4 regions of the Chryseobacterium sp. Chry.R1 genome follow, and region 4 is predicted to be linked to each of the others. Evidence: riboswitches for the same ligand, from Rfam matches in the RefSeq annotation. Region 4 holds a riboswitch; each other region holds the start of a gene.
The links. Region 4 has a riboswitch for cobalamin ahead of metE (5-methyltetrahydropteroyltriglutamate--homocysteine S-methyltransferase). Riboswitches for the same ligand answer to the same signal wherever they lie in the genome.
Positions count from the first base shown of each region.

Region 1 (8,195 bases), 2.3 Mb from region 4:
TCTTTAATACTCCAGGTCAGTTTACCAGGAACATTTACGGGAATATTCAGTACCTTAAAACGATTGATCGTATAAGACTCTTCCAATCCCTTAAATGAAGACTCTTCATCTCTGTCACTTTTACATCCTGACATTCCGGTTAAAAGAAATATAACCAGTACAGCAGGTATTATTTTTAAAATTTTTCTGTCCATATCTAAGATTCAGTTATTTATACAAAAAGGTAAAGTGAGCCGGAATATTCCCTCCTTCCGTTTTCCATTTGAAATGACCACTTTTATTAAAGCAATAGACAAATCCCGTGGATACATAATTCCTCGCATCGGTAATATAAATATCCTCAGTAATGGGATTTACAGCAATTCCATAAGGAGCCTTGATTGCATCTGCATATTCCTGATCGATAATTTTATCAGAAATCACCTGTTCGGTCTTTACATCAATAATTCCAAAAGTTTTAGTGTAAGAATGGGTATTATAATTGAATTCATTTCCATAGTAATAAAGCTTATCATTCACAATGGTCATTTCACTCACTGCGAGATGAAAATCTTTTTTCACTGTTCCGGTTGCTGCATCCACGAGGAATAAACTTGATGGTACATTGTAATAATCTCCTCTTGAGCTTACATACAAATCCCCGTAATTATCTTTTTTAAGGCGGTGAAGGTTGATTGCAACATTTATTTTTTTACTTTCTGTAAATGTATTGAGATCGATCACAGAAACAGTTTTATCATAATTTGGAACCATATACCCTCCTGAATTAGCAACAAAAAGCTGGTTTCCCACAATCTCAATTTCTTCAGGCTGATATCCTACGGTAACTTGTCTTTGAATGGCAAGGGAAGTCGTATCAATCTCCACAACTTTTCCTTTAGGAGAATTAGGATTAATATCAACCGGCCCAGCGTAACTGCTGGCATAGGCTTTTCCATCTTTGAATTTAATGTACCTGCAGTTTTGTAACTGGATTGTTTTGATTCGCTTTGCTGTTTTTGCATCCAGCACCTCGATTTTATTGGATACATTCACCACAACATACAATTTACCTCCGTAAATCTGAATATCATTTCCCACATCGCCTAATTCTTTGACAACATTGGGATTAATTTCTGCATAAATATTCCTTCTGTAGTTTCCTGTTGTATAATCAAAAAAATCAAGTGTGCATTTATTGCTCCCCATATTTCCTTCATTCAAAACATAAAAACCTTTGATTGCAGTATTTTCCGGTTGTGTAAGACCCGTCTCAACTTCTTCTTTCGGAGTGTATTCATCTGTTCTGCATGACAGTAATGAAAACGCAATGAATAAGAACACGTAATAGCTTATTTTTTTCATAATGTATAGCTTACAATAAGTTTAAAATTTCTTCCCGGCATTGGATAGTTCCTTACTACATCATAGTGCTGATTCAAAGTATTATTGACCTCAAAGCTTACCTTGAACTGGTGAGAATACCAGTTAAACTTTTTCTGAATCGATAAATCGTGCGTATACCAGGGTCTGATGAGATTATATTCAATATTGTTTTGTTGTGCATCATAACGTTTCCCCGTATACATAAAGCTATAATTAAAGCTCCACTCCTTATAATCAGCCATCAAAGTAAAAGTTCCTGAATGCCATGGCACATAAGGAATCTGATCTCCATAATATGACTCTCCTTTTTCAGTAAAATCGCGTGCACTTTGGTAGGTATAGCTCAACAATGGCTTCAATATTACTTTCCCAAGGTCCAGCTCAGCCTGTATATTCACATCTGATCCTATGATCTGAACATCTCCAAGATTCGTCATCATCCATCTGAAAAGATTGGTTGTGGGTACTGCAATGATCTTATTTTCCACTTTGTTATAATACCCGTCTGCCTTGAAGTAAATACTTTTCAGAACCTGATGGTCGTAAGTCTTCTGATAAGTAAAACCTATGTCATATTGATTGGTAAGTTCAGGTTTAAGAAAAACATTCCCGATCATAGTATAGTACAGGTCATTGAAAGTCGGCATTCTAAAAATCCTTTTATAAAATGCTCTCACTGTTAAATTCTTAAAGGCCAGTGGCTGGTAACTCAAAAATGCAGAGGGTGTCCATTCACTCTTATCAGGCGACTTGGAATTACGTTCAACATTCTCCCGAATAAAAGTGCCTAAAACACTTCCAAGAAACTTAAACCGGTTCCATTGGTAAGTGGTTGCAAAAGCAACCAATGAGGTATAACGTGTGGGAAATGAGAAAAGCTTAAGATCGGAATCCAGATTATTATACTGGAAATCAACATTAGCACTAACATCCCAGTTTGGTGTAATTGAGTAGATATTGGAAGATGATAAATATAATTCTCTCTGGATATATGTATTATCTGTTTTTAAAGCTGTTTCAGCTACATTTACCGTATCCATATACCGGGTATAGTCGTAGGCAAATTTAGCTTTGAGCTGAGTCTCAAATTTTGGAAATATTTTTTTCCTTAGGTGAGCCTGAACAAAATAATTTCTATCAAGTAATTTTTGTCCTTTCGGATCAAAACCATTATTCACAATTGCTGAGGGAATCCCACGATCTGAAATATATCCGTAGCCCCGGACATTCCAGTCTCCATTATTCAGATTTCCCTGCAGGCTGGTCTCAAATCTTTTGGCAGTAATATAAGAATCATATCTTGTTGCAATTGTATCATTGGCTATAGTACCATCGGGGTGTTTTTTCTGGTATTTGTATTTATATTGTCCGTCACTCTGTATAAATTCGGAGCTGAAACTTGCGGAAATTTTATCTGAAAGCTTTTGCTCCAATCGAAATGACGGGTTGAAAAGATCGATTGAGCTGTTTTTTATTCTAAGTACAAGATTTGTTTTTTTATTTCCGGAGAAATAAGGAGTCTTGGGTTGGAGATAAATTGAGCCGGAAGATCCAAAATCTTTTGCAGGCTGAAAGATTTCACTTTTCTGTCCGTTGTATAATGAAATTTCTCCGATATCATCCAGCGAAAACTTTCCCAGATCGATAACCCCGTTTTGTGCATTTCCCAATTGAATCCCATCATAGAAAACACCGACATGCTGGCTACCCATGCTTCGGATATTAACCGTTTTCAATCCGCCAATTCCACCGTAATCCTTGATCTGTACTCCCGAAAAATAGCGTAATGCATCGGCTACGGACTGGCTGTTCAACCTTTCCAGCTGTTCTCCTGAAAGAGTTTGAGCGGGAAGAATTTCTTTAAAATCTTTTTTATAAATGGTAACCGGAAGGATCCCTTTTTCCTTTATACTATCTCTTGACTGAGAAAAATAAAGCTGGTTAATTAGCACAAGGATTGTGATAATTATTTTTTTAGTTGTAAAAGTAAATTTCGGTTCCATTAGCTCATTGAGAATAATCTTGACACTAATGGATATAAGAAAGCAGCAATAACATTGTACAGCCATAACTGCACAGAAGCATTGTTGTCCTTAGCTTTATTCCACGAAAGCATCAAACTTTAATCTTCTGGCAGGTCTTCTGACTTACTCCATTTTTGAAATCCTTCCCATTAAAAACAGTGGATATATACATCAAAAATTTTGGTTTAGAGTTTACAGCAGCGGGTCTGTTCCGGATTTACACCGGATTCCCTTTTAAAAGCCTTTTACAGCTCACCAGATTCCGGCAAAGATAGAAAATTCTTCTTAGAAACAATATTATACTTAATAAAATGATTTTCAACAGAATAAAAACAAACATTCCATTACATGAGTAACGGAATGTTCATTTGATTTTTATATCCCAAAATTAATAAACACACTGAATCTGGATTTAGCTTCAATGTTTCCACCCGCTAGGTTTGAATAGGCAGGAAGCATCAGTTCACTACCCAGGCTCCATTTACTATAAGAAAGTTCAAAGCCTAATTTTCCATATAAAGCACTTCCGGCAGTATCCGGTAAGGCTTCATCAAATTGCTTATTCCTATCATATACTTCTCCCTGTAATCCGGCTTTCCCGGAAAAGATCATTTTTTTGTCCGCATGAAGCTGATAAAATCCGGTAGCTGCATAGTTCCATTGGTTTCCAAACTGATAATACTTCTTATTTTCACCTTTAACAGCATAATCCGTATTAACAATTACCGCAACTTTGTTCTTTTGGTATTTATAGTTCACAACCATCTGGTAATCCCAGCTTCCTGTTCCCAATTGGAAACTCGGATTCACTCCCGTAATTCCTTTTTCATCAAATCTTCCTAACGGAACTTTTATTCCTAATCCTCCATTTAATTGGTGAGATGCATCTTTAGAATTGATCAGCTGATAAATACCCATTACATTCAGATCCCCTATTCCATTAATTCTGATGTCTCCCTGCATTGTTTTTTTTTCATGAAACTGAAAAGGGAAACTCCCGTAAACACTCAGCTTTTTCGTAATGGGAACTTTTCCCCATAACTGGACGGTATTGAAGTACTGATCCTGGGTGAGATCATTCACAAAAAGGTTTTCTTTGGCTTTATAATGCTGTGCAAAATATTTTATTCCTATAAATTGAGGATTAAGCAAAGACTCAAATCCTGATGATCCATTTCCTGCAGCACAGCCACAAGCATCACAATCATCATCAAAAAATTTGCTGGGGTTAAAGCTATTTTCAGGAATATACAAACTGTCTCTTATGGGTTCTGCATAGGCTATTTGGCATAAAAATAAACCCAATACTATTAAAAAAATGTTTTTCATGTTTGATTCAAATTTATTCTGAGAATTTTGGGTTGGTAACAAAGTCTTTATCAGATAGAGTTTTCAGGAAAGCAATAATGGACTGCTTCTCCGCACTGTTCATTGTGAGTCCGATATGTCCGTTTTGTTTAAGCAGCGGATCAAGGTTAGGATTGTCCTCTACATTATCTGAGTAAAAATTAAGAACAGCATCCAGGGTATAGAATCTCCCGTCATGCATATAAGGTGCTGTATATTCCACATTTCTTAAGCTGGGTACCCGGAATTTCATCCAATCTACCTGATCTAATGTTACCCTGTAACGCCCGGCATCCTTAAACTGACTATTGTAATACATTCCTGTATTGCGGAAACTTTCATCCGTAAACAATTCTCCGCTATGGCATGAGGAACATTTCTGCTGGAATAGTGCCATTCCCTTCATTTCCGTTGTAGTAAAAGTTGCTTTTCCCTTCTTATACTGGTCATACTTAGAATTAGCAGAAATCATCGTTACCATGAACTGTGACAAAGCCTTCAAAACCCTTTCCCCTGTAATATATTCATCACCATAAGCGGCTTTGAAAAGATTTCTATACTTACTGTCGGCATTTAATTTAGCAATCACTTCAGGCATTGAACTATCCATTTCGTTTGCGTCGGTAATAGGAATAATGGGTTGCTCATTAAGGTTATGAATTACCCCGTCCCACATATATCGTTTTAAGAATGCCATATTCTGGATAGGAGGGGCATTGCGTATTCCGATCCTGTCATCCACGCCATGGCTCACATTATGCCCATGGTGCGTAAAAGCATTTTCCTGTATATGGCAGAATCCGCACGAAATGGTATTATTTCGGGAAAGCCTTCCTTCGTAGAATAATTTCCTTCCCAGCTCTACTGCATTTTTGGTGACCGGATTCCCAGTTTTATCAAACGTCATTTCAGGAAAATAAGCTGGAAACTGTAAGTTATAAGCCTCATCCTTTTCCAATGGCTCAATAACCTCATCTGAGCACGATATGATATTAAAAAATGTAACAATAATCAATCCTGCCTTCAGAATATTTTTAATCTTCATCATTATGAACGTGGTTTACGGTAAACATTTTAGTAAGGTTGTTGGTTACACTTACCAAATGCGGACTCGACCCCATCATCATATCGTTAGATGTATTCAGGGTAAGTTTTGTGTCACCACTCAGATACTGATTAAGATCGGCCAGAATATGAATCGACGGTCTTATTTTTCCGGTCACTCTAGCCGTTGTTGGGAGGTCTAAAGTAATTTCCCGGTATAAATCAGGAGTATTATTAGCCGCTACATTTCCCATATTTCCCGTATGATTCATAAACTCCTTCTCTGCCGCAGTACTTCCGTATTTTCCTTCCAGTTTTACAAAAACATAGCCCGCAGCCCAGGACCAGGACATTCCTTTTGTTTTAGCTTTATTCCAAAACTCTGCCTGCCCGTCCATTCCCAAGAGATAAGCATTCTGGCTGATTCCCAGACCGAACTTCACTTTTTTATAATTGTTTTTAGGAATTCCGGTAAGGTTTACATAAACGATTCCTGCTACGGCATCTGCCTGGTCTATGATAAAGGCTCCTTTATCAGGATTATTTTCATTGTATTTAAATTCTTTTCCGGATTCATCAATCAGGCTGATATTACTTATAATATATTTTAAAGTAGAAAACTGGTGTTTTTGTCCGCTTGAAGAAGTTTGGGTTGTCTGATTCAAAACAATACCGCCAAGGTTATTGAATCCGTTTTCAAACTTTATCTGTAGGTTTCCCGGTGTAGTATCCTGTGAATTATCCCTATCGTCATTACTTTGACATGATGAAGCACTAAGTAATATAAGGCCAATAAACAATAGAGATAAAAATTTATAAATTTTCATTGTTGATTTTTTTAAATTGTATTTGTTTGAATAGAAATAAGCATCGAATGTTGAAAACATTCATTTTCTCAATCCCAATAGGCATAAAAGTTTTAGCACTTTAGAATTATAAAGTGAATCATGAAACAATTATGAAGAACACATGAGTGTGGAAAATCTGTAATTTTCGCAGTATGTGAACTTTAACAATTGGTGATAAGATGTATAAACAACTTTAAAAAACCGGCGGCCTGAAAATATGTTTCAGGAAAAGAAAAGAGTAATTCTTTTGATAAATAAAAGTAAAATTGTGATCGTATGTTAGATCTGTGTTTTTTATTTCTGTTATTTCCGGAAGGATGTAAATATCAAGAATTTTTTGTCCGGAATTTTTTCCCTTACTCAAAGGGGCTGTTTCTGTATCATTGGTTTTAGCGAGTTCTTTACTCAAATAACATTTACCATTACAATTCAGCTCTGGTTTGTTTTTGTTAACACAAAGGACCTCAACAATATAATCATAATTTACAGCATATTCCATGATGGGGATCAGAGGTCTGACCACCATATAGAGGGTAAGGAATATGCTGCAAATATAATTCATGATCTATTTTTTGCTCAGTGCATTTTCATATCTCTTACTTACCTCTTTCCAGTTTAATACATTCCAGATCGCGGTAAGATAGTCAGCTCTCTTATTCTGATATTTTAAATAATAAGCATGCTCCCAAACATCAATTCCAAGAATTGGAGTTCCTTTTTCTTCTACAACATCCATTAAAGGGTTATCCTGATTAGGAGTTGAAGAAACAAACAACTTTCCGTTCTTATCCACAGAAAGCCATGCCCAGCCGGAACCAAAACGATCAGCTCCTGCCTTGCTCATTTTCTCTTTAAAGGCATCAAGACTTCCAAAAGTTTCTGTAATTGCTTTTAGTAATTTCGCAGAAGGCTGGGTATTTTTCTCAGGCGTTAACATGGTCCAGAAAAGTTCGTGGTTAAAATGTCCTCCGGCGTTGTTTCTGATCGTTGGACTAAGAGTTGAAACTTTAGAAAGGATCTGGAATAAAGTCTCTTTTTCCTGAGGTGTTCCAGCAATTGCCTTATTCAAATTACTTACATACCCCGCAGCATGCTTTGTATAATGGATTTCCATCGTTTGCGCATCTATTGAACCTTCCAACGCATTGTAAGCGTATGATAAAGGAGTTTGCTTGAATTGCGCAAAAGCAAATTGCGCTGCCAAAACTGCACCTAAGGCAGCTATTTTCATAATCTTCATAATGTTTTGTATTTATGGTTTAACATTTTTTTAAAGAGTAAGTTTGATGATAGAAGACAAGGGTCAAAGACCTTTATTTATAATCAATACACTTCCTGACATCCAACTTTTAATTTAATAACTTCTTAATATCTTCAATCAGCCTTTCCCTGTCCGGATGATATTTGCCGGTAAGCTGTGTTTCTTTTCCTTCAGGATCCTTATAGTTTAATCCTGAATAGTAAAGGATAGGCATATTGTCTTTATTATATCTGCAACGGATATTTCCTTCCTGATCAACAAGCGCAATCATCCCGCTGTGATTAAGACTCTCCCCCTCATCTTCTT
Region 1 is NZ_CP151793.1:630,897-639,091, forward strand. It holds gene AAEU33_RS03070 (cell surface protein) at 1-194, opposite strand, end outside; gene AAEU33_RS03075 (DUF5074 domain-containing protein) at 208-1,344, opposite strand; gene AAEU33_RS03080 (TonB-dependent receptor) at 1,341-3,368, opposite strand; cobalamin riboswitch at 3,480-3,664, opposite strand; gene AAEU33_RS03085 (transporter) at 3,765-4,718, opposite strand; gene AAEU33_RS03090 (cytochrome c peroxidase) at 4,732-5,784, opposite strand; gene AAEU33_RS03095 (MbnP family protein) at 5,771-6,607, opposite strand; gene AAEU33_RS03100 (hypothetical protein) at 6,822-7,190, opposite strand; gene AAEU33_RS03105 (superoxide dismutase) at 7,194-7,868, opposite strand; gene AAEU33_RS03110 (SCO family protein) at 7,978-8,195, opposite strand, start outside.
Region 1: linked by a shared signal. The riboswitch ahead of AAEU33_RS03080 (TonB-dependent receptor) and the one ahead of metE (5-methyltetrahydropteroyltriglutamate--homocysteine S-methyltransferase) in region 4 are both predicted to bind cobalamin.

Region 2 (8,195 bases), 730 kb from region 4:
TATATAAGAGATTCTTTCTCTTTCATTTTTCTCATAATTCTAAATATTAAAAATGGAAAACATTATCAATATATTAAAATCCGGTGGAACTATTCTTTATCCTACAGATACAATTTGGGGAATTGGTTGCGACGCTACTAATATAGAGGCTGTTAATAAGATCTTTGAGATTAAGAAGCGCGAAAAAAACAAGTCGATGATCATTTTGGTGGAATCTGAAAAAAGACTTCAGGACTTGGTTGATGTTCCGGAAATGGCCTGGGAAATTATTGATTTAAGTGAAAAACCGGTAACTATAGTTTATGAAAATCCTAGAGGCTTACCTGAAGAACTGTTGGCAGAAGATGGAAGTATTGGAATTCGGTTAGTGAAAAATGATTTTTGTAAAAAACTCATCACAAAACTGAATAAACCGTTGGTTTCTACTTCAGCAAATTTTAGCGGAGACAAGAGTCCGTTAAAATTTTCGGATATCTCTCCGGAGATCATTAACATGGTTGATTATGCAGTGGAAGAAGACAGGGAAAAGGTTTCCAGGTATTCCGGATCTTCAGTTATCAAAATATGGAGTGATAATAGAATCAAGGTACTTCGGGAGTAGAAAACAAGATTTTAATTATCTTTGCAAAATCATTATAACCATTAAGAGAGTGGGAAGTGGAGTCTGTTTAAAATGCATGGAATTTTAAATAAGTCCAATAACCTGGTTTCTTAATGGTTTTACATTAAATAATAAATATGTTCATTAATCTCAATCAAAATAAAAATCTAAAGCTTTTTAAAATCATTTCGGAGGTTGCAGCCCGGAATAATCAATCAGTATATATTGTTGGCGGATATGTGCGGGATTTACTGATGAAAAGAAAAGCGTCTACAGATATTGATTTTGTTACTGAACAAAGCGGAATAGAGCTTGCACAAAGCGTGGCTGCGGAAATTGATCCGAAAATGAAGGTTTCCGTGTTCAAAACCTATGGAACCGCAATGATCAAATATAAAGATCTTGAGCTGGAATTTGTGGGAGCAAGAAAGGAAAGCTATAATGAAAACAGCCGAAAGCCGGAAGTGGAAGGGGGAACATTGGAAGATGACCAGAAGAGAAGGGATTTCACGATCAATGCAATGGCAATTTCTTTAAATAAAGATAATTTCGGGGAACTTATAGACCCGTTTAATGGAGTAGAAGATTTAGAAAAAGGAATATTAAGAACCCCTTTAGAACCTGCACAGACGTATTCTGATGATCCCTTGAGAATGATGAGAGCGGTTCGTTTTGCTTCTACCTTACAGTTTACGATAGAGGAAAACTCGTTATCCGCAATCAGCCAGGAGGTAGAAAGGATTAAAATTGTTTCGAAGGAGAGGGTTATGGTAGAATTCAATAAGATTATGCTTTCTGAAAAGCCGTCTATTGGATTAAGCCTGCTGGAACAAACCGGTCTTTTAAAATACATCATTCCTGAATTGATTGAACTGAAAGGGGTAGAAGAGGTGGAAGGACAGACCCATAAAGATAACTTTTACCATACTTTGGAGGTTGTAGATAATATTTCCGTCAATACAGACAAACTTTGGTTGCGTTGGGCAGCATTACTTCATGATATTGGAAAAGCACCCACTAAAAAATTTGTTGAAGGAACCGGCTGGACTTTCCATGGTCATGAATTTTTGGGATCGAAAATGGTGAAAACCCTTTTCCAAAAGCTTAAACTTCCCTTAGGGCCAGATATGAAGTATGTACAGAAAATGGTCAAACTTTCATCCCGCCCGATCGCTTTGATTACGGATGATGCTTCTGATTCTGCTCTAAGAAGACTTTTATTCGACGCTGGTGAAGATCTTGAAGATCTGTTTACGCTTTGTAAGGCGGATATCACCACGAAAAATTCAAAAAAACAGGAAAAGTTCAAGAGGAACTTCGAATATGTAGCGGTAAAGATAAAAGAAGTAGAAGAGAAGGACCAGGTAAGGAACTTTCAGCCTCCTATATCCGGAGAAGAAATCATGGAGATGTTTCAGCTGAAGCCGGGACGTGAAATTGGAATTCTGAAAGAGAAGGTTAAAGAAGCTATTCTTGAAGGTGAAATCCAGAATGATCATGAAGAAGCAAAAAAGTATGTTATTGCAGAAGCTGAAAAGTTAGGATTGATCATCTGAGTCCAAAACTATCAATTGAAAAAAGAAAAAGATCCGGAGATTTCATTTCCGGATCTTTTTTATTTGGATGTTGTCTGGTTTCTGTAGAAGAAATCCGGGCTGCCTAAGGCAGCCCGGAAAAAACACAAATGATGAAAAAAAAATAAAATTTATTAGTCTATTAAAAAGTAGAAACTTCTTAATTTAAATACACGCCATTAGTCCCCTTACCTGTTGTAAAGGATTTGATTTTTGATCCTGAAGTAGTATATACTGTAACCTCACTGTCTTCAGTAAAGTTCTTCACATCAGACGTAAAAATCTTTCCATCTACAACACTGAATCCGTAAAGTGTATAGTATTGTCCTCCGTCTACAGCAGTAATAATAGGAGTTGTAGGAGGAGTAGTTGCCGCCATAACCATTGAGTATACTTTATTTGCTGAAGAGAAGAAATATCTTCCACCATCAATCTGAAGATTGGTTGCATTAGGAATACCTGTCAACGTTGTTGTTTTCGTAATGCTTCCGGTACTTGAAATCTGATAAATATATGAGTCAGTAGTTCCTGTAGCAATAACATATACATTACCATTGTAGGAAATTGTTTTGTTGATATTTACATTGGGCAATGTAATTACAGATTGTACATCATTATTCGAAGTATTGATGTAAGTTATTTTGTTTCCGAATCCAAAGCTTGCATTTTGAACAAAAATATTTCCTCCTGCTTCAACAATTCTTTCAACGTTATCCGTGAATGTAATTTTCTTAACAAAAGATAGATCTGAATTTTTATAAATACTTACATATTTAGCTCCCTGATATTTATCATTGGTTACATAGATATTATTATTGGCAACTGCAACATAACGGGGATTATCTATTTGATTGGTAATTTCACCTGCACTTTTAAAAGTATATCGATTTACTACCTGGATTTTATTTGAGTTGTTTAACAAGAGATACGCTTTATCCCCGTTGAATGCCATAGCTTGTAAAACATCACCCAATTGGTTTCCATTATTATTTTTGGAAAAGATGCTGTTTTGACTAAAAGTTAAGTCTCTTGAAACGAAAGTTACTTCTGCATTTGGCTTTCCGAAATTTCCTTCGTTCGAAATTAAATATCCGTTTTCATAAGTTACTACAGGCAAAGTATTATCGCTATCAGTACTACAGGAAATATTGAAAAGTAGTACTACAGCAAATAAAAGTTGTAAAAGTCTAGTTATTTTCATGTTATTTTTTATTAAAAATTTATCGTTGCGGAAATACTGTAATTACGTTTTGGCATCGGATAATAAGACACCGTTTCATAAACAGTATTGGTTAAATTATTGATTTTAAAACCTAAGACATATTTTTTTAAGATCGTTGCTGATACACCCGTGTTCATGACGAAATAAGAATCTATGGCATCTTCTCTTTTTTCATCTGTTGTAGTGTATGTAAGACCATTAAAAACTCCCTGAACATAAAGTTTTAGGAAAGAATACTGATAATCAAAATTTCCAAAAACCTTATGGAGAGGGACATACATCATTTGCTTTTTAGTTTCCTGATTGATGGATTTTGCAAGTGTATATCCTATATTAAATCTAAAATGGTGTTCTTTAAGCTGTTTATCAAAAGTAATCTGTGATTCTAAACCATAAGATTTCACTTTATTGATATTAACTGGTGACCAATATCCGTAAGCTGTCGGCAACCACACTATATTATCCGATATATAAAGATAATACGGACTTAATGCAAGTTTAAAATTACCCCATTTAAACTCATGGTCCATATCCATCTGGTAAGACCTTTCCGGTTTTAGGTTTGGATTTCCTCCGGGATTCCAATACAGATCATTGAATGTTGGAAATCTGAAATTTCTGGATACATTTACTCCAAGATTATACCATTGTACCGGACTCCATTTTCCTGAGAATGAGTAAAGCAATGGTGAGCTTATATTCTCCACAAAATCCTTTTTAACACCAGCTTCAAAACGCAGATCTTTCGTCGGAAAATATCGTATTAATCCCGCTAAAGAGCCTACATTTCTACTTACATTACCAATTCCTTCAGTTTTTACACCTTGGAGATCAGGCTGATACCCTTCACCTTTGTTTACCTGGAATTCGGTGATGATGTTGACATTAAGTTCAGGTACGATGAAATAATTAAAATCATTTTTAAAGATATAATTTTTCCCTGTTGAACCACTGGTCTTCGGGGCATTATAATTGCCAAAATATTGGAAATTTTCTTCTGTGTAAGCAGCTTTTAAGCTATTTGAAAATTTATTTTTAGTAATATCCCAGGAAAGTAAGCTTCTGGTGCTTTGTGTCTCGTATTTTGTACGGTTGCCATTCTCTACAAAAATCGGATAATTCTGTGTCGAATCAAAAAACTGACTTTGCCATGAGATCGTCTGATGTCTCGCAATTTTATAGGAGATTCCAACATTAAACGTACTGTTAAAGTATTTGCCGTTTCTATTAATATAGTTTTTTTCTTCGACTTTATAATCATTCTGACTGATCGAATGATTTCCTGAGACTTTAAAACTCAGCTTTTCATTGCTGTAGGAGGCCGTTCCGAAATTATTAAAAGTACCAAATGATCCACCCTCAGAATACAGGGAGGCTTTAAAACCTTTATTGAAATCCAGATTATTATTGAGATGTATACTTCCGCCGATTGCACCACTTCCGTATATTACACTTCCGCCACCGGCTTTCACTCCGATCTCATCATATCCGAAAAGAGGAATATTATTAATGTCTCCCTGACCAAGAAATATCGAATTGATATTGATTCCATTCCAAACAAAGGCTGTCTGTGGAGCAGAGGTTCCTCTGAACGAAGGCGAAGAAACTGCACCTCGTCCGTTTTCCTTGATATAAATACTGGATTGGAAGCGTAAAAGTTCTGAAAGATTCGTGGAATTCTTTTCAGCATCCTGAGGAGTAATGGGAGTAACCTTATGAAAAAGTTTTACCTTGTTCATCTGATTGTCAAAAATATAAACGGTATCGATTGCTTTCTCTTGTCCCAGACAAAGAAAATAAGCAGATGACGATAAAAGCAGTACTAAGGTTTTTTTCATACTATTTTACTTTTCCACCGAAAGCAATATATTTTTGATATTATCATTTTGGCAGGTCTCCTGACTTTCGCATTTCTATACCTTCCCGTTTTCACAGTGGTTTATTATAGAAATTTTAATTGCGATCTACAGTTGCGGGGACAGTCTGGGATTTTCACCCAATTCCCTATTATTTCAATAGCTTGAAAACCAAAATTTTTGCAAAGATAAGTTTTTAAAAAGAAATCTCAGTCGTATCTGTTAATTTGTAATCAAAACAATGGTCTGCAGAAAAAATAACGTTTCCCAGAACCTCAGAATTGAGAGTTTCACGATTACAAGAACGTCGAGTCAAAGTAAAATGGCAATAGATCTTTAATCGAATTTACCTTAACGATTTCATCATTCATACTGGAAAAATAAAGATCAATATTTTCTTTTTGTTTTGTTTCGTATTCAATAAGACTTTGTCTGCAGGCGCCACACGGGGGAATCGGTGGTGTTTTTTCAGAAGATTCTTTAGGGCCTCCTACGATAAAAATCTTTTTGATCTTTTCCTCAGGGAAATTTGCACCTATCCAGAATAGAGCTGTTCTTTCAGCACAAAGTCCGGATGGAAAAGCTGCATTTTCCTGATTGTTACCGGAAAATACTTCTCCGTTTTCAAGTAATACGGAGCACCCGACCAAAAATTGGGAATAAGGGGCATAAGCATTTTCGCGGGCTTGTTTTGCTCTTTCGAAAAGTTTTTTTTCTATATCGTTCAGTTCAGAGCTATTTTTAAAATATTCGTAGCCGATCTGTATATCTTTTTTCATATATTTATTGGAGCCTAAAAAGGGGAGGTAAAATTAGTTCTTTTTAATCACGTGGGCAACCCGGGATTATTTCCTCTTCATTAGTAAAATTCAAAAATTAATAGACAATGTTATATACTCCGATACAATTCAGAAATATTAAACTCTCTAACCGATGGGTTATGTCACCTATGTGTATGTATTCAAGTGAAAACGGAATGGCTAATGACTTTCATTTCGTACATTACGGAAGCAGATCACAAGGTGGTACCGGACTGATAATGATTGAAGCAACGGGTGTTGAACCCCGGGGAAGGATCACTAATAAATGTATGGGAATATGGAATGACGAACAGGCTGAAAAACTTCAGCAGATTGTCAACTTTGTCCACTCCAATTCTGAGAGTAAAATCGGAATCCAGCTGGCACATGCCGGAAGAAAAGGCTCTACCTGGAATAATATTCAAATTCCAGTGGAAGAGGGGTGGGAAACTCTGGCACCTAGCCCGATTCCTTATCATCCTACAGAAAGAATTCCACACGCTCTGACGCTGGAAGAAATCAAAACTCAGGTTCAGAATTTTAAAGAAGCTGCAAGAAGAGCTGTGAAAGCAGGATTTGATATTATAGAGATCCACGGAGCGCATGGATATTTAGTTCATCAGTTTTTATCTCCGCTTTCGAATATACGAACAGATGAATATGGAGGCAGCTTCGAAAACAGAATACGATTTTTAATAGAAATAGTAGATGCGGTAAACGATGAACTGAATGATAATACTGCATTGTTTGTGAGAATCTCAGGAACAGAATATGCTGAAAATGGATGGGATATCGAAAGCAGTGTAGAGCTTGCAAAAATACTGAAGCAGCATAAGGTGGATTTAGTGGACGTTTCAAGTGGTGGGAATATTCATGGAGCAAAGATTGCTGTCTTTGAAGGTTATCAGGTCCCCTTATCATCACAGGTAAAAAATAAAGCTGAAGTGAAGACGGGAGCAGTAGGTTTGATCACAAAAATAGAGCAGGCTGAGGATATTTTACAGAAGGGTGATGCCGATCTTATTTTTGTAGCCAGGGAAATTCTTAGAAATCCATATATTGCAGTTCAGGGATCCTTTGAAATGAATGAAAACTGTTTTTTCCCACATCAATATCTAAGAGCTAAAATTTCTTCTTAATTTTAGAAACCAAAATAAAAGTTCAGGAAATGAAGATTGAAGATTTTATGCTACCTTGTCCAAGTAAAAAATTCTTAGGAATTGAATGTTTTGGTTGTGGTACCCAAAGGGCAATTGTTTTAGTCTTTGAAGGAAAATTTTCAGAGGCTTTTCATATGTTTCCTGCGGTCTACACCTTACTTCTTTTTTTGTTTATGGTAGGAGTGAACTTTATTGATAAAAAAAGAAGCTATGGTAATATACTGGTTTTTTTAGCCATTATTAATTCAATTATCATGGTGGTTTCTTATTTTTATAAACATCCTTTAACATTACATTAAATTATTAAAATAACTAACTATGAATCAAAAATTACCAAACGCGACAACCGTACTAGTACTAGGAATCGTCGCTATCCTCGGAAGCTGTTGTTGTAACGGGATTGTAGGTGTAATCTGTGGATTAATCGGAATGAATCTGTACAATAAAGATAATGCGCTGTATCTTCAGAATCCGGGAGTATATTCAGACTATGATAACCTTAAAACAGGAAGAATATTATGCATCATTGGTCTGATTATAGGAGTTCTGAGTCTTGCCTATATGATCTTTGTCCTTTCTACTGTCGGTTGGGACGGATATATGGAGCAGATTAATCAGCTTAAAAATATGGGAAAATAACTTTAATGATATGATCGAACTGAATGACCGCAATTTTGCGGTCATTTTTTGTTGGTAGGTTGTTTGTAATTTTCTTTAATATGATATGTAAATAGGGAATTTTATCGGAAACATGATTTATTTAATGGTATTTATTCATGTAAACCAGTATGTTATTAGTAAATTGAAGTATATAAATTTCAAATATTAATTATATGAAAGCAGTACGTTTTTTCGGACATAAAGATGTCCGTGTTGTAGATGATATGGAAATCCCAAAACCATCAGGAGAAGAAGTATTATTAAAGATTGGAGGTGCCGGTGTTTGTCATTCGGATTTGCATATTATAGATGAAGGTACAGT
Region 2 is NZ_CP151793.1:2,205,806-2,214,000, forward strand. It holds gene AAEU33_RS10215 (L-threonylcarbamoyladenylate synthase) at 53-601, shown strand; gene AAEU33_RS10220 (HD domain-containing protein) at 739-2,157, shown strand; gene AAEU33_RS10225 (hypothetical protein) at 2,336-3,376, opposite strand; gene AAEU33_RS10230 (TonB-dependent receptor) at 3,388-5,235, opposite strand; cobalamin riboswitch at 5,268-5,444, opposite strand; gene AAEU33_RS10235 (cytidine deaminase) at 5,550-6,032, opposite strand; gene namA (NADPH dehydrogenase NamA) at 6,140-7,192, shown strand; gene AAEU33_RS10245 (DUF2752 domain-containing protein) at 7,222-7,512, shown strand; gene AAEU33_RS10250 (CCC motif membrane protein) at 7,532-7,852, shown strand; gene AAEU33_RS10255 (NAD(P)-dependent alcohol dehydrogenase) at 8,047-8,195, shown strand, end outside.
Region 2: linked by a shared signal. The riboswitch ahead of AAEU33_RS10230 (TonB-dependent receptor) and the one ahead of metE (5-methyltetrahydropteroyltriglutamate--homocysteine S-methyltransferase) in region 4 are both predicted to bind cobalamin.

Region 3 (8,195 bases), 1.7 Mb from region 4:
TCCGTATTTTGAACCTATAGATTTAAATCTATCATCACGACCTCCGTCTCCGCTGTAGTACACTTTCATAGAAGGTGTCTGAATCAGGAAAGAAAGCCATAATGCCTGTCCGCTTCTGAATCCTCTTCCGGAATCATGATGTGTAGATTCCGTAAATATGGTAAATTCTGGCTTTACGTTTACGGATTCGTACCAGTCTTTTTCTATAATCTGATCGGGTGTATATCCCCAGCGTTCAAAATGAGCTCCGTTCCCTAAACCACAGACTACATGTTTTGTCTTTTTTTGCAGTTCTTTTATGGTTTCGTAATCCAGATGATCATAATGATCATGCGATAAAAGTAGGTAGTCGATTTCAGGCAGGTCTGCTACCGTATAAATATCACTTCCTTTATAAGCCGTAACACTTCCAGGGATAGGGGAGGCTTTTCCACTGAATACAGGATCAACAAGGATCTTTACGCCATCGAGCTGAAGAAAAAATGAAGAATGCCCAAACCATACATACGCGTTATCATGAATATTCAGTGCTTTTAAATTGGTCTTTATGGATGGTAGCGAATCTACGGGGCTACGGTGAGGAAATTTTGTAAACAGGGTTTCGTACAATACACCCGGCATCGAGTAGCCTTTAGTAAGCGTTGGCCTCTCCACAATATTCCTGAATCTGCCATCTTTATAATGGGAAGAAGCTTTTATCAGTTCAAGACGTTTACCCTCCGGCAGGGCTCCGAATTCCTCCCGCCTCATATAGAAAAAGGTAACGATACCAAGAACAGTGATAATGAGGACCAGCAGGATCAATATTTTCCGGAATACTTTTACAATTCTTTTCAATGTGATTGATTTTTTACTTCAAAATGTTTTTAGATGTCCAGATCACCCGGAACATCAGTGATGTGTTTTTATTACATAAAGATAATACTTCCCAATAAAGTAATGATGGGTTTATTATTTATAGGACGATCGACTTTGGATTATACTTTATCTGGATTTATTTGAAATAAAAAAAAGACCCCAAATGGGGCCTTCTGTGTGATTTGATATTATCTTATCGGAAAATATCTGGAAAACTATGCAAGTTTTACGTTTACTGCGTTTAATCCTTTTTCACTTTTTTGTACTTCAAAAGTTACTTTATCGTTTTCACGAATAATTCTTGTGCTTAACCCTGAAGCGTGTACAAAGATATCCTGTCCTCCGTCTGCTGGAGAAATAAATCCGAAACCTTTTGTTTCGTTAAAAAATTTTACTGTGCCTTCTTGCATTGTAATTGTTATTAAAAATTGTTGTTATTTATTATTTGATCAGTTGAATATCAATAGCAGAAAATCCTTTCGGAGATCTCTCTTTTTCAAATGATACTTTATTTCCTTTCTTTACGGGTTCCGCACAGTTGTTGGAATGGAAAAATACATTTTCCTTTGTTTTATCTTCTGTAATAAAACCATAACCTTTTTCACTGAAAAAAGTAATAATTCCTGATTTACGGATTTCCTCTTCAGGAATAGGAGCAGCTCCCAGCTGAATATCATCAAGGTTAATTTCTTGTGTCTCTTCAGGTGGAGTAGAAGTAAGTCTTCCGTATGAATCCACATACGTTAGCATTTCATCAAGTCCCTTTCCTTTATTGTTATTAGTTTTTCGTTCTTCACGGCGTAAAGCCTTTTCTTTTTGTTTTTGAATTTTTTTCTTGAAATTTTCTTTTTTAGAGAAAGAATCTGCCATAAATTAATTTTATTATTTAGTTATTATATTAAAGTACTGGAGCGGATCGGCGCTAAAAAGCCTGTCCGTTTTTTCTTTTTTTCCTACGGGTATCACTGTATGATCTGCATTTTTTTCTATAGGTGTAGGTTTAATCTCCACCGGGTTGCTTAGCAATGGATCAGCAAATCTTTTAACCTTGTCTGATATGACCGAAGAAAAAAGTAAGGTTTGTCTTTTATGAGGAAGAAGTTTAATAACTTTCTTCACATCATTCACAAAATTCGTATCGAGCATTTTATCTGCTTCATCTAAAACCAGGATTTCAATCCTGGAAAGACTGATAGGTCTCTGATTGATTAATTCAAGTAAAGCAGCAGGGGTTGTTATAAGAACGTCCACTCTTACTCTTAAAGCGGCAAGCTGATTTCCTTGTGATGTTCCATCATGAATGGTCAACTGGGATAAAGGAAGATATTTACTGTAAATTCTGAAATCTTCTTCAATCTCCACCGCTATTTCTTGTGTCGGCGTTAATACCAGTGTCCGTATTTCTTTATGTTCCGGTGCGCTTTTCTTCAACAGCTGAATAACAGGCATGGTAAATGCTGCTGTTTTTCCAGGTTCCTTAGGTCCAAACCCCAAAATATCTCTACCCATCAAAATCTGCGGAATAACATCCGCCTGTATTTCTGTCGGTTTAGAATATCCTGTCTCTGTAGCGGCGCGGATAATGGGATTAATTAAATTTAAATTTTTGAAATTCATTGATAAGGTTTGCCGAATCTTCGACCTTTGACCAATTCTTTATCAGGAATTGAATATTTATTTTATTGTTGGTGTATCGGGAAAAAAATAATTTTTCCCGTTGTTTCATTTGCTTTGTTCACCAATAATCTGAATAAATAAAGATCGTTGCTGAGTTTGCAATAGCGTGGCATGCCTCACATTAAATGAGCACCTCTATACGCCCGTAAACCCTGGAGCCTGCGTAATGGTCTTCTTTTGTAATTTCTACTGAGAGTAAATCTCCTAAAGGAGTAAAAGGATCTTCAAATTGTTTTTCTATTCTTTGTTTTTTTAAGTTGCCTGTATATATATTCATTCAAGAAATAAATAAGGGTTAATTTTTGGCAGCTGAAAAAGCAAAAACTGAAAGAAAAAAATAAGTATTCTAAACTGTAACAGATAGCAAAGGCAGAGGCCTGGTTATTTATTAAGTGCAAAGATACGAAAAAATAAGGGATAATCGATGTTTTAATTAATTGATTTTCAAAAAATTGTTTAAAAACAGCTTTTAGCCATAAAGAATCGGGCTTCTGTTTGTAAATATAGGGTCAAAATCTTTTGTAATGGGTTGTTTTTTTAATTAATGTATTACATGATCCTGTCAGCAACATTATATTTGCTAACAGGATCTGTTTGTTGAGGTTGCTTTTCCTCCTCTAAGCTAAGAAAATTAAAATATTGTCCACATCTGTTCCAAAAAATAACAATGTAAATATGAGAAAGGAATAGTCTTATTTACTTCAGCTTCAGTTCGTATATTTTTGCGGGGAGTGAAAATGCTTTCAGGGTGGTCGTTTTTATAAATTCAAATCCAACCGAATTGAAGAATGAGAGCATGGGATCATCTTCAGTTATGCTGATCCAGATACGATCTGTAAAAGTAATAGCTGATCTGCTTTTGTTCCATAATGATTGTCTTATTTCAGGCTGATCATATTCAGGAAGGATAGAAAAATCAATTATTTCCGTCATTCTCTCCCCTTCGGTTGCTTCCGGATATAATGATCCGCTTTTAAAAAGGCAATAACCGACGGGTTCATGATCTGCAAATACCATAATGAGCTGGGTGGATAAGTCATTCAGGATATTGATCATTTTCCTGTATTCTACATTTTCGGCAAGGTATTCTTCAATTTTTTCCGATGAAACTTTTCCAGAATAGGTATTTCTGATATAAGGTCTCATGACAGCAAAAAGATGATCGATTCCCTGGTCTGATCCTACGGTAAATTTGGATATAATTTCCATTATGATTCTTTTTTTACCCAAAGCTAATGGATTATTAAACTGTTGTATGAGTACAGTTGAGTACAATTGAATCAGTACAGTTGGTTTTTAATCATTTGTGCAAACACATTTGTACATTTGCTATGAAAAAGATGAAACGCCATGAAGACGTACAGATATGAGATTTTTACCACTGCTATTGAAGATAAAATAAAGACTGGAATGTTTAAGCCCGGCACCCGTCTACCGTCTGTGAGAGAGATTAAAGAAAATTATCATCTGAGTACAAGTTCGGTTCAAAGTGGTTATGATCATCTGGTGATGAAAGGATGGGTGAAAAATATTCCCCGTTCCGGTTATTTTGTAGCAGCTGATATTCCACAAATAAACAGTGAAATCTTACCACTTTACCCAGTCTCAAAAAATGAAGTTTTCAATAAAAACGTTGCTCTGATTTCATCAAGAAATAAGCCCTCCGAATATACCTCATTTAATTCGGCAGCACCTACGGATCTTTTGATTCCGCAAAAGCTCATTTTAAAAAAAATGCAGGAAGTGATCCGCGAAAAAGGGACTTCACTTCTTCGCTACTATCCTGCTAACGGGTCATTAGAACTAAGAGATCTTATCGCTAAACGTGCTTCTCAATATGGATACATATTACATCCTGAAAAATTAATCATTACAGATGGAGCATTGCAGGCACTTTACATTGCCCTGGCATCTGTGACAAATGCCGGTGATCTCATTGCTGTTGAAAGTCCGTGCGTTTTTTCTGTTTTGGAAGTAATTGCCAATCTGAAACTTAAAGCCATAGAAATTCCTGTCCGGGATAGAGATGGTTTTGATACGGGATATTTAAAAAAGATATGCGCGGATCATAATATCAGATCTCTTGTAGTTACACCTAATTTTCACAATCCTACCGGAATTCTGATGTCTGATATTGTAAAAAAAGAACTGCTTTCCATTGCGGAAGAATATGAGTTTCCGATTATCGAAAATGATATTTACGGAGACCTATATTTTGGCAATGAGAGACCTTCGGGGATCGGGAGTTTTGATACCGGTGGTTGGGTAATAACTTTTTCTTCTTTTTCCAAAACATTGGCTCCTGGTATTCGCCTGGGATGGATGCATTCGGGAAAATTCCATGCGGAAGCAGAGAGAACCAGGTTTGCCTTAGGAAGATCTGTTGCTCCGCTATATCAGGAACTGGTCATTAAACTGCTTGAAGACCATAGTTATGATAAACATTTGCGTTCATTTCGTAAACAACTATATAAGCAGGCTAAAGATGTGCTAGAGGTATTAAAAAGCCATTTTCCGGATGGGTCTTATTTTGAAGATCCTCAGGGTGGATACAGCATTTGGGGAAGTTTGCCTGAAGGAGTAGATATGGAGAAATTTTACGCTTATTGCGAACAGCAAAGAATATTATTTACTCCAGGAGAAATTTTTAGCATTACCGATCAGTTCAGGTGCCATTTCAGGATTATTTTTGCAGAACGTATCACATCCCATAGCCTGTTGGCTTTGCAAAATATAGGTGAGAATTTGAAACAGATATTGTGAGTGTTTTTCAGGCTTTTATCTGTTAATTCAGAATCATATTTTCATATTGAGAGCATATGCTTTTCTCAATAATTGTGTTTGTCGGATTTTTTTGCAAGTGATTTTTACATAATCAAGATCATTTTAATTATGATTTTGAAAATTGAAAATATATTTATAATGCCTATTTTCAAAGAATTACGAATTCCTAACTGTTGTTCGTAAATAATTATTTTCGTGTTTCAATAAAATACCTATATTTACCACCAAGGAGTTCATTTATACTTCTTTATCAACCGGAATTGGTTACACTTAGCTGTGAATTAAAAGGGAATCGTGTGTGAATCACGAACTGTCGCGCAACTGTAAGTAACACTCAAAAGGTTTTTATCAATCAGGGTCCACTGTTCTTTTTTGAATGGGAAGGACGATAAAAATTGTTACAAGTCAGGAGACCTGCCTATTTCGAATTGACGATGCTTTCGCGATCTGAAGCTTATAGTCAGGTATGATACGATGTGATAACAGTGCCCGATATCTTTTTGTGTACATTATCATTTTTAAGAAATGGTTTACAGGTTTTGCTTTTCAGGGCTGTATCATTTCTACAGCTTGCTCGTATTAGTCCCTTTCCATAATTTTCTCTTTTACAAAGTATTGTGAAGTTTTATCAGCACCTTTTATATTGATTTATAAGCATTACAGGCTGATGGCAGCAATCTTTAACCGGATTGTTATTACATGAAAATGTAATGGGCTGTTCAACCATTCATTAAGGTTTATAGGTCGTTTAATTATTTTAATCATTTAAAGAATAATCTTTCTTTAAATTGTTGGAAGAATGTGAATTAAAATACATCAAAACGAACAATAATATTAAAGATGAGTAAAAATGTAAGTCTAGAGTCTGCCGGATTACGTTTCCGGGAGACGATGCAAAAAGAAAACCCTCTTCAGATTGTCGGGGCTATCAATGCCAATCATGCATTGCTGGCGCAACAGGCAGGATTCAATGCTATTTATCTTTCCGGAGGAGGAATTGCTGCAGGATCGTTGGGAATTCCGGATCTGGGAATTACGACCCTTGAGGATGTTCTGATCGATATTCAGCGAATAACCAATGTATGTGATTTACCTCTATTGGTGGATGTAGATACGGGGTTTGGTCCTTCGGCATTCAACGTAGCAAGAACTGTAAAATCATTAATTAAAGCCGGAGCAGGTGCTTTGCATATTGAAGACCAGGTGGGAGCGAAACGTTGTGGACACCGTCCAGGTAAAGAAGTGGTAAGCAAAGATGAAATGGTAGACCGTTTGAAGGCTGCTGTTGATGCGCGGACGGATGAAAATTTTGTGATCGGGGCACGTACAGATGCTTTTGCCAATGAAGGACTTGAAAAAACATTGGAAAGGGCTGTTGCCTATAAAGAAGCCGGAGCAGATTTCATCTTTGCGGAGGCTGTTCCTGATTTAAGCTATTATCAAAAGTTTGTAGACGCTACAGGTATTCCTGTACTGGCCAATATTACAGAATTCGGAATGATTAAAATGTATACTGCTGATGAACTGAAAGATGCGGGAGTCGGTTTGATTTTATATCCCCTTTCTGCTTTCCGGGCGGCAAATAAGGCAGCAATGAATGTTTACGAGCATATCCGGAAAGACGGAACCCAGGCTCACGTAATTGATACCATGCAGACTCGGGAAGAGCTTTACAAAAGCATTGGATACCATGATTACGAACAAAAATTAGATAACCTATTTAAACAGAACAAGAATGTCAACGAATAACGAATCAACATTTAAGCCTAAGAAAAGTGTAGCGCTTTCAGGGGTTGCCGCAGGTAATACTGCCCTTTGCAGTGTAGGAAAAAGTGGAAATGATCTCCATTACAGAGGTTATGACATTTTGGACCTCGCAGAAAAAGCAGAATTTGAGGAAGTAGCCTATCTTCTTATTTACGGACAGCTACCAACAGGAGCCCAGTTAAAAAACTATAAAGCCAAATTAAAATCACTGAGAGGATTACCACATTCTGTAAGAAATATCCTGAAAAGTATTCCTGCAGCTGCCCATCCGATGGATGTAATGCGCTCCATGGTTTCAGCAATTGGAAGTATTCAGCCTGAAAAAGACGATCATAATGTGGCGGGAGCAAGGGATATTGCAGACAAATTACTGGCATCATTCAGTTCCGGACTTTTGTATTGGTATCATTATACGCATAACGGAAAAGAGATTGATGTAGAAACTGATGATGATACTATTGGGGGCCATTTTCTTCACCTGTTACATGGTAAAAAAGCACCTGATTCCTGGGTGAAGGCAATGGAAATCTCTCTTAATCTTTATGCAGAGCATGAATTTAACGCTTCTACTTTTACTGCGCGTGTTATTGCGGGAACCTCTTCAGATTTTTATTCCTGTATAACGGGAGCTATCGGTGCTTTAAGAGGTCCTAAACATGGTGGGGCGAATGAAGTGGCTTTCGAAATTCAGAGTCGTTATAATTCCCCGGATGAAGCGGAAGAGGATATCAGAAGGCGTATTGGTAACAAAGAAGTAATTATTGGATTTGGACATCCGGTGTACACCATATCGGATCCGCGAAACGTAGTGATAAAAAAAGTAGCGAAAGAACTTTCCGAAGAGGCAGGAGATATGTTGCTTTATCATATTGCTGAAAGGCTGGAAACCATAATGTGGGAAGAAAAGAAAATGTTCCCTAACCTGGATTGGTTCTCAGCGGTTTCGTATCATCTGATGGGAGTGCCAACCCTTATGTTCACTCCGTTATTTGTTATTTCAAGAGTCACGGGATGGAGTGCCCACATCATTGAACAAAGGCAGGATGGCAAAATTATCCGTCCAAGTGCCAATTACACCGGGCCTGAAAATAAAGAATTTGTTCCTATCA
Region 3 is NZ_CP151793.1:4,628,695-4,636,889, reverse strand. It holds gene AAEU33_RS20615 (MBL fold metallo-hydrolase) at 1-837, opposite strand, end outside; gene AAEU33_RS20610 (cold shock domain-containing protein) at 1,074-1,268, opposite strand; gene AAEU33_RS20605 (cold shock domain-containing protein) at 1,300-1,728, opposite strand; gene AAEU33_RS20600 (DEAD/DEAH box helicase) at 1,741-2,475, opposite strand; gene AAEU33_RS20595 (hypothetical protein) at 2,657-2,812, opposite strand; gene AAEU33_RS20590 (hypothetical protein) at 3,232-3,744, opposite strand; gene AAEU33_RS20585 (PLP-dependent aminotransferase family protein) at 3,886-5,298, shown strand; cobalamin riboswitch at 5,564-5,756, shown strand; gene prpB (methylisocitrate lyase) at 6,160-7,068, shown strand; gene prpC (2-methylcitrate synthase) at 7,055-8,195, shown strand, end outside.
Region 3: linked by a shared signal. The riboswitch ahead of prpB (methylisocitrate lyase) and the one ahead of metE (5-methyltetrahydropteroyltriglutamate--homocysteine S-methyltransferase) in region 4 are both predicted to bind cobalamin.

Region 4 (8,195 bases):
AACGGTAGCTGATATCGAAAAAACCATCTCTTTTTATACAGACATCCTGGGATTTGAAGCGGTCTCATTCGGAGATAACCGGAAAGCGCTTGCTTTTGGAAACCAAAAAATCAGCCTGCATCAGAAAGGCAATGAATTTGAGCCAAAGGCACTACATGCTACTCCCGGTTCTGCAGATCTGTGCTTTATTGCCACAACAGATGTACATGATATTTTAAAAGAACTTAAAGAAAAAAACATCGAAATCATCGAGGGTATTGTTATCAGAACCGGGGCAACAGGCAAAATAAGGTCCGTCTACTTCCGGGATCCTGATCAGAACCTGATTGAAGTGAGTAATTATATTTAAAATCTTCGTGAGCATGTCCCCAGATAAAAACGCCTTGGCTAAAATCCTTAGTAATTTTGAACAGGAAGAATTACCCAACAAAACCTTGCTAACGGAAGAAGGTAAGATGGCACGTAAATTTTACTATCTCAAAAAAGGAGTTGCCAGAGGTTGGCTTAATAATGACGGTAAGGAAATTACATTTCAGTTTTTGTTTGAAGGAAACTTTATTTCGTCGTGGGAAAGTTTGTTTTATAATTCTCCAAGTATTTATAATATCGAAACGATAGAACCCTGTACTGTATACAGCACTTCTATTGAGGATTTCAGACAAATAATTGAAAATAATCCGGACAGCAAGGAACTTTATTACAGCTATCTACAGGAACGCTTACTTAAATATCAGAAGCTCTTTATTTCCCGTATAAAAGATTCTGCAGAGGAAAGATATAATGAGCTTATAAAGCAATCCCCCGAGATTTTCCGCCGGGTTCCTCAGTATTATATTGCATCTTATCTTGGTATCACGTCTGTATCATTAAGCAGGATCAGAGGAAAAAAAATCTAATAAGAGATGTACTCTATATAGTAACTCCATGGTTATTCTTCACTTCTGCCATTACAAAAGTACTGTGTGTGCTACCTATCGAGTCGACGGAACCTAATTTATTAAATACAAAATCCTGGTAGTGTTTCATATCGCGTACCTGAACTTTGAGAAGGAAATCAAAATCGCCCGAAATATTATAGCATTCCGCAACTTCGTCTATCAGTGTAATTTCCTGTACAAAATCATTTCCCACAGACCTGTCGTGGATCTTTAATTTAACCTGACAGAAAACTGTAAAACCACGATTCAGTTTCTCAGCTTCTAAGACAGCTGCATAATGTTTGATATAACCCTCCTGCTCCAACCTTTTAACACGCTCAAAAACAGGAGATGGAGAAAGGTTAATTTCCTTTGCCAATTCTTTAACGGTCAATTTTGCATTTTTTTGAAGGATTCTTAACAATTGAAGGTCTTTATCGTCTAGTCTTTCCACAGGATAATATTCTTTTTTCGATTTATATTTTCAAATTTACAGAATAAATAACTCACAAATTCAATTCAAACAAAACAATATCCTTAATTTTTGCATTTACGCCAATTAAACATCTTAAATTAATACCTTTACACCCTATTTTGTTCTTTAACATACTTCATCAAACGGAAAAGGTTTTACTTAAGGTAGATTAATAGGGAATCGTGTGAAAATCACGAGCTGTCGCGCAACTGTAAGTAACACAACAGAGGTTTTTGTCCCCGAATATCCACTGCCACAAGCGGGAAGGATGACAAAAACTGTTACAAGTCAGGAGACCTGCCTGTTCCGAATTGACAATGCTTTCGCGGTCTGAAGCTTTTGGTCATACAGATGATACTTTTGAACGTATTGAATTGGGTTTTAAACTCAGAATTTATTTGAGTTTAAACGTAATGTTTTTTATGAAAATTAATTTCAGGCTACTCAACAAACTATCCCTCACTGGAAAAATTACGTCTATATTGTATCTTCTCTATTGCTAAAAACTATTTCCCGATTGCGTCATGAAGCATTATAAGAACTTTTAAAACCAAAATTTAATTAAAAGTTTAAAGAAAATGCAAACACACATCCTTGGCTATCCGCGAATCGGTAGCAACAGAGAACTTAAAAAAGCCTGCGAACTATATTGGGCAGGTAAAACATCGTTACAGGAACTTTTAGAGGCAGGAAAAAAGATCAGAAAGCAAAACTGGGAACTACAACAAGAAGCAGGAATTGATCTGATTCCATCCAATGACTTTTCTTTTTATGATCAGGTATTGGACATGACATTATCTGTTGGAGCTATTCCTTCCCGTTATCAGGATATTACATCAAATGAGCTAGATCTTTACTTTGCTATGGCCAGAGGTTATCAGAAAGAAGGACACGATATTACAGCCATGGAAATGACAAAATGGTTTGATACCAATTATCATTATATCGTTCCAGAATTCCAAAAAGATCAGCAATTCAAATTATTCTCCCATAAAATCGTCAATGAGTTTATTGAAGCGAAGGAAGCAGGAATTCATACAAAGCCTGTTATCCTTGGATTGGTAACCTATTTATTATTAGGAAAAGAAAAAGAAGAAGGTTTTGATAAATTGGATTTAGCACAAAATCTTCTTCCGGTTTACGTCGAGATCTTAAAAGAGCTTGAAAAAAACGGAGCAGAATGGATCCAGCTGGATGAGCCGTTTTTAGCACTAGACCTTGATCAGAAAGCAAAAGAAGTTTACCAGAACATTTATGCTGAAATTGCCAAACAGTTTCCGAACCTTAAATTCATTGTGACCACCTATTTTGATGGGTTAAAAGATAACCTTTCATTGGCCACTACTCTACCTGTTGATGCACTACACATTGATCTGGTAAGAGCCCCGGAACAATTGGATGAGGTCATCAATGCAATTCCTGAAACATTAATCCTCTCATTAGGAGTCGTAGACGGAAGAAATATCTGGAAAAACGATTTCAATCAGTCTCTGGTTTTCATCAAAAAAGCTATTGCTGCATTAGGTTCTGAAAGAGTTTTCATTGCACCGTCATGTTCATTACTTCATTCTCCTTTCGATCTTGACCTGGAGAAAAATGAAAATATACTATCTCCGGAGATCAAACAATGGATGGCTTTCGCCAGGCAAAAAGTTTATGAAATTGTTACCTTAAAAAAATTAGCTTCAGAAAACCCGGATTACAATACTTTACAGGAATTAGCTGAAAATAAAAAAGCTATTGAAAACCGAAAAGTTTCAACACTGATTCACAATCAGGATGTGAAAAACCGTATTGCCGTAACTACAGAAAGTGACGCACAGAGAAACAGTCCTTTTAATGTGAGAAAAGAAGCACAGCAGAAGGCATTGGAGCTTCCTTTATTTCCGACAACAACAATTGGGTCCTTTCCTCAAACCAAAGAAGTAAGAAGCTGGAGAGCTCAATTCAAGAAAGGAGACCTGACTGCCCAGAAATATGATCAGCTGCTTAAAGAAGAAACACAGAGAACCATCCAATGGCAAGAGGAAATCGGAATTGATGTATTGGTACATGGAGAATTTGAACGCAACGATATGGTCGAGTATTTTGGGGAACAGCTCGCAGGATTTGCATTTACTCAAAACGGATGGGTTCAAAGCTACGGAAGCCGCTGTGTAAAACCACCGGTTATTTATGGAGATGTTCACAGGCCTCAGCCAATGACGGTTTACTGGTCGCAATATGCCCAGTCATTAACCCAAAAATGGGTAAAAGGAATGTTGACCGGCCCTGTAACCATTCTTCAATGGTCATTTGTACGTGATGATCAGCCTCGTTCGACCACCTGTAAGCAGATTGCTTTGGCAATCCGTGATGAAGTAAACGATCTTGAAAAAGCAGGAATCAGAATTATCCAGATCGATGAACCAGCTATCAGAGAAGGTCTTCCTTTGCGTAAGGCAGAATGGCAAAATTACCTTCAATGGGCTGTAGAAGCTTTCAGAATCTCCGCAAGCGGTGTCGAGGATGCTACACAGATCCACACTCATATGTGTTATTCCGAGTTTAATGACATTATCCACAATATCGCCGATATGGATGCCGATGTCATCACGATAGAATGCTCAAGAAGCCAAATGGAGTTATTAAATGCTTTCGCAGACTTTAAATATCCAAACGAGATCGGCCCCGGAGTATATGACATTCACTCTCCAAGAGTTCCATCAAAAGAGGAAATGGTCACATTGCTGAAAAAAGCACAAGCCGTAATCCCGGCAGAACAGCTTTGGGTAAATCCGGATTGCGGATTGAAAACCCGTCATTGGGAGGAAACAGAAAAAGCATTGATCGCTATGGTAGCAGCTTCGAAAGAAGTGGCTGCAGCTTATTCGACTGAGAAAGTATAATAGAACTGATTATTATTTTTTTTATATTGTAAGGCAGAGGCGTAAGCTTCTGCTTTTTTTGTTTAATAAAATAAATCAATGACTACAGAAGAATTCGTAGGAAATTTTTATCACGAAAAACAAAATATCATATATTTATGTTTTGTTATATTTAAAACTTAGGAGCTATATTTTCATGGGAACTTGGTAAATGCAGAAGTTAATATTTTACCGTAGGAATATTTTCAAAGAAAATTAAAAACAGCAGGGATTTAAGATTTGAAGAATCTCAGTTAATTGGAACTGTTAGAATTATTAAAATTGTAAATTCCAAACTACAGAAGTAATATGAAAATTCTATTTATTTTAATTACAATTTCAGGATCATTACTAGGTCAGTCAAAAGAACTAAAACATAAAAACTACAGCCATTTGGATACTATTGATGTTTATTCAAAAGATTATCCCACCAAACTTGTCGAGGGATCTGGATTAATAAAAAATAAAAAAAACAGAAATGTAGGTGCAATAGGATTCTCCATCAAATAACTAAAGATAGTAATGGTAAAATTATTCGAATTTTAAAATCTGAATCCAATCATTATATAAAAGATCATAAAAATCCACAAAAAAGTATAATTCGCGAAATCACAATTTATTATGATGATTCTCAACCTGACCTAGCAAAATATACAAGTGAGACTTTAATAAATAATTCATTAGTAAAAACAGAAACTAAACTTTTTGATTTAAAACAAAATAATAATGATCTTCCCGGGTTTAAAAATGTCAAAGATTTATTAGATATGATAAAAAATGAAGATTATTAATTCTTTTCCTTATCTTCTTATTATAACAAACAGCTTCAAATAAATTAATAATGAATAAGTTATGATTTTCTGGAATTAATTACCTAATTTTGCACCCCAAAAAAAGGATTATACTATGGAATCTAAAATAGCATTGTACTCATTCATACTTATGGATATAACAATTACATAGAATCCTTAAAATCAATAAAATATATAAATATGAAAAGAGTTGGTGAACATAGAAAGCTTCTTGGGGTAGATAAAACAGTAACATTACAGGAGTTAAAAACCATTTACAGGAATACGATGAAAGATTCTCATCCTGATAAATTCATCAATGATGAAGCCGGGAAACTGGAAGCTGAAGAAAAAAGCAAATCTGTGATTGAAGCCTACCACTTTTTGGTGAGCATTAACCCGGAAACACAGGAAAAGTATAAAGAGGAATATGTAGAAACAACTACAAAATCTAATATTCACGATTTCTATTTTGAGAAACAGGTTCTGAAGATCCAGCATTTAAACGGAATGATGTATGAATACCTGGGAGTACCAAGAAACACCTTTATTAAAATGGTAAATGCTGATTCACCAAGCCGTTTTGCAAGAAGACACATTTACGGAAACTTCATCTACAGAAAGTCAGGTGAAGCCATGGCAGATTAATTTTTTGCATAAAATAAAAGCGAAGGCTTTCAGTTTATTCTGGAAGCCTTTTTTATTGTGGAGAATAGAGTTTAAAATTTTGTTGGCAGCACAGGGAACAATCAAAAAAGCGTATCAAAAATGATACGCTTTTTCGGTTAATTAAGGTTGTTATTTTAATCTAAATGTTTAGGAGTAAATCCGTCATCACTTAGTTCTCTGTGCTCGTAATCAGCCTTCATTTCAGCCTCATAGTCTGTTTTCTCATGCTGACCCATTCTTCTTAGAATTGAATCAAACAGAGAGTATACTACTGGTACGATGATCAAGGTAAGGAATAGAGACGATGTTAAACCACCGATAACTACCCAAGCCAGACCTTTATTAAATTCGGCTCCTGCTCCACTCGCCAATGCAATTGGCAACATCCCGAAGATCATCGCGATGGTTGTCATAAGAATAGGACGAAGACGAGCATGGTTAGCCTGAATCAAGGCATCGTGTGTATTTGATCCTGCAGCTTTTCTAGCATTGGTAAAGTCAACAATCAGGATCGCATTCTTCGCCACAAGACCAATCAACATGATCATCCCTAACATCGTAAAGATGTTCAATGAATTTGCTGTTAAAGCAAGGATAACCATAACTCCGATCATCGCAAGCGGAATCGAGAACAATACCACAAACGGATAAACAAAACTGTCATATAAGGAAACCATTACCAGGTAAACCAATACGATAGCTGCCAATAAGGCAATACCTAAAGTACCGAAACCTTCCTGCTGGTTTTCCATATCACCACTCCAGATGTAATCCACTCCGATAGGTTTTTTATCGCTCTTCATGAACTGGTCTGCCCATTCATTCGCAACATCCCCCACCGGTCTACCTACCGCCTTTGCTCTTACTTTTACGGAAGGAGATTTATCTCTACGCTCAAGTAAGCTTGGTCCTGAACCCATTTTCACTTCTGCAAACTGACTCAAACGAACCTTTTCTCCTCTAGGATTTGTGAACATCAGGTTCTTAACATCATCAATAGACTGTCTGTTCGCATCACCGAAACGGATATTGATATCATATTCATATTCTCCGGCTCTGTATTTCCCATCTGTGTTTCCGTTGAATGCTGTCTGCATTGTTTGTCCTACACTCTGAAGATTCAAGCCTAAAGAAGCCATTTTATCTCTGTCAATATTTACCTGAACTTCAGGGTTACCGGTATCTGTTGATAGTTCTGCATCTACTGCTCCGGGAACTTTTTTCAATAGTTCCAGAATTCTTGTTGCCTCTTTTACTGCTGTAGCATTATCAGGAGCTGTTACAACCATTTCGATCGGTGCATTTTCAGCACCCAGGATACCAATTGGAGCCGTTTTAAACTCAACTCCTGTAAATTTCTCTTCTAATGCTCTTTTTACTTTAGCTGCTTTGATGTTCGTACTTTCAGCACGCTCAGATTTATCAGTAAGGTTTACCTGAACTTCAGACTGATAAGTCGTTGCCTGAGCTCCACCAAAACCTGTTGACTGCTGACCAACAGTGGTAATCAGATCCACAACATCTTTATCATTTCTTAAAAACTTCTCTACATCTAAAGTTAACTGGTTGGTCTTTTCAACGGTCGCATCTTTTGATAATTCCATTTGAACTAAGAACTGACCACGGTCGATTGGAGGGAAGAATTCACCACCAATGAAACCAAATGCTACCAACATGAACGAAGAGATCAGAATAATAAAGGTGATCACTACCGTTGATATCCTTCTTAACGTTGACTTCAGACACCACTCAAGAATGCCTGTGATCCAGTGTGTGAATTTATCAATCAGTCCTTCAAACCAAAGAATGAATTTTTCAAACCAGTTTTTACCTGTTAAGTGCTCCAGCTTACCAAATCTTGATGATAACCAAGGGATAATGGTAAATGATGCCAACAATGATAATAAGGTTGCAATAACAACCGTGACGCAAAATTGCCCAAGGATGTTTGCTACAAGACCTGAACTCATTGCAATCGGAAGGAATACCACCACGATTACCAATGTAATTGCAGCAACGGTAAATCCAATTTCAGACGCTCCATCATACGCAGCCCTGATCTTACTTTTACCCATCTCCATGTGACGGTAAATGTTTTCCAATACCACGATCGCATCATCCACAAGGATACCAACCACCAGGGATAGTCCTAATAAACTCATCAGGTTCAGTGTATACCCCATCAGGTTCATTCCAATGAAGGCTGCAATTAACGAAGCCGGAATAGAGACCATTACGATAAAGGCATTTCTGATACTGTGAAGGAATAGTAACATCACAATAGCTACAAGGACGATTGCCAGGAACAAGTCAAAAATAACGTGGTTGGCAGATTCAAGAGTAAAATCCGTAGTATCATTTACTACCTTCACTTTTATCCCCTGAACTTTATACGCTTCTTCTACTTTTGCTATGGTTTTCTGAACACTTTCAGATA
Region 4 is NZ_CP151793.1:2,932,427-2,940,621, reverse strand. It holds gene AAEU33_RS13275 (VOC family protein) at 1-349, shown strand, start outside; gene AAEU33_RS13270 (Crp/Fnr family transcriptional regulator) at 363-896, shown strand; gene AAEU33_RS13265 (Lrp/AsnC family transcriptional regulator) at 910-1,371, opposite strand; cobalamin riboswitch at 1,526-1,712, shown strand; gene metE (5-methyltetrahydropteroyltriglutamate--homocysteine S-methyltransferase) at 1,971-4,280, shown strand; gene AAEU33_RS13255 (hypothetical protein) at 4,608-4,808, shown strand; gene AAEU33_RS13250 (KTSC domain-containing protein) at 5,291-5,737, shown strand; gene AAEU33_RS13245 (efflux RND transporter permease subunit) at 5,893-8,195, opposite strand, start outside.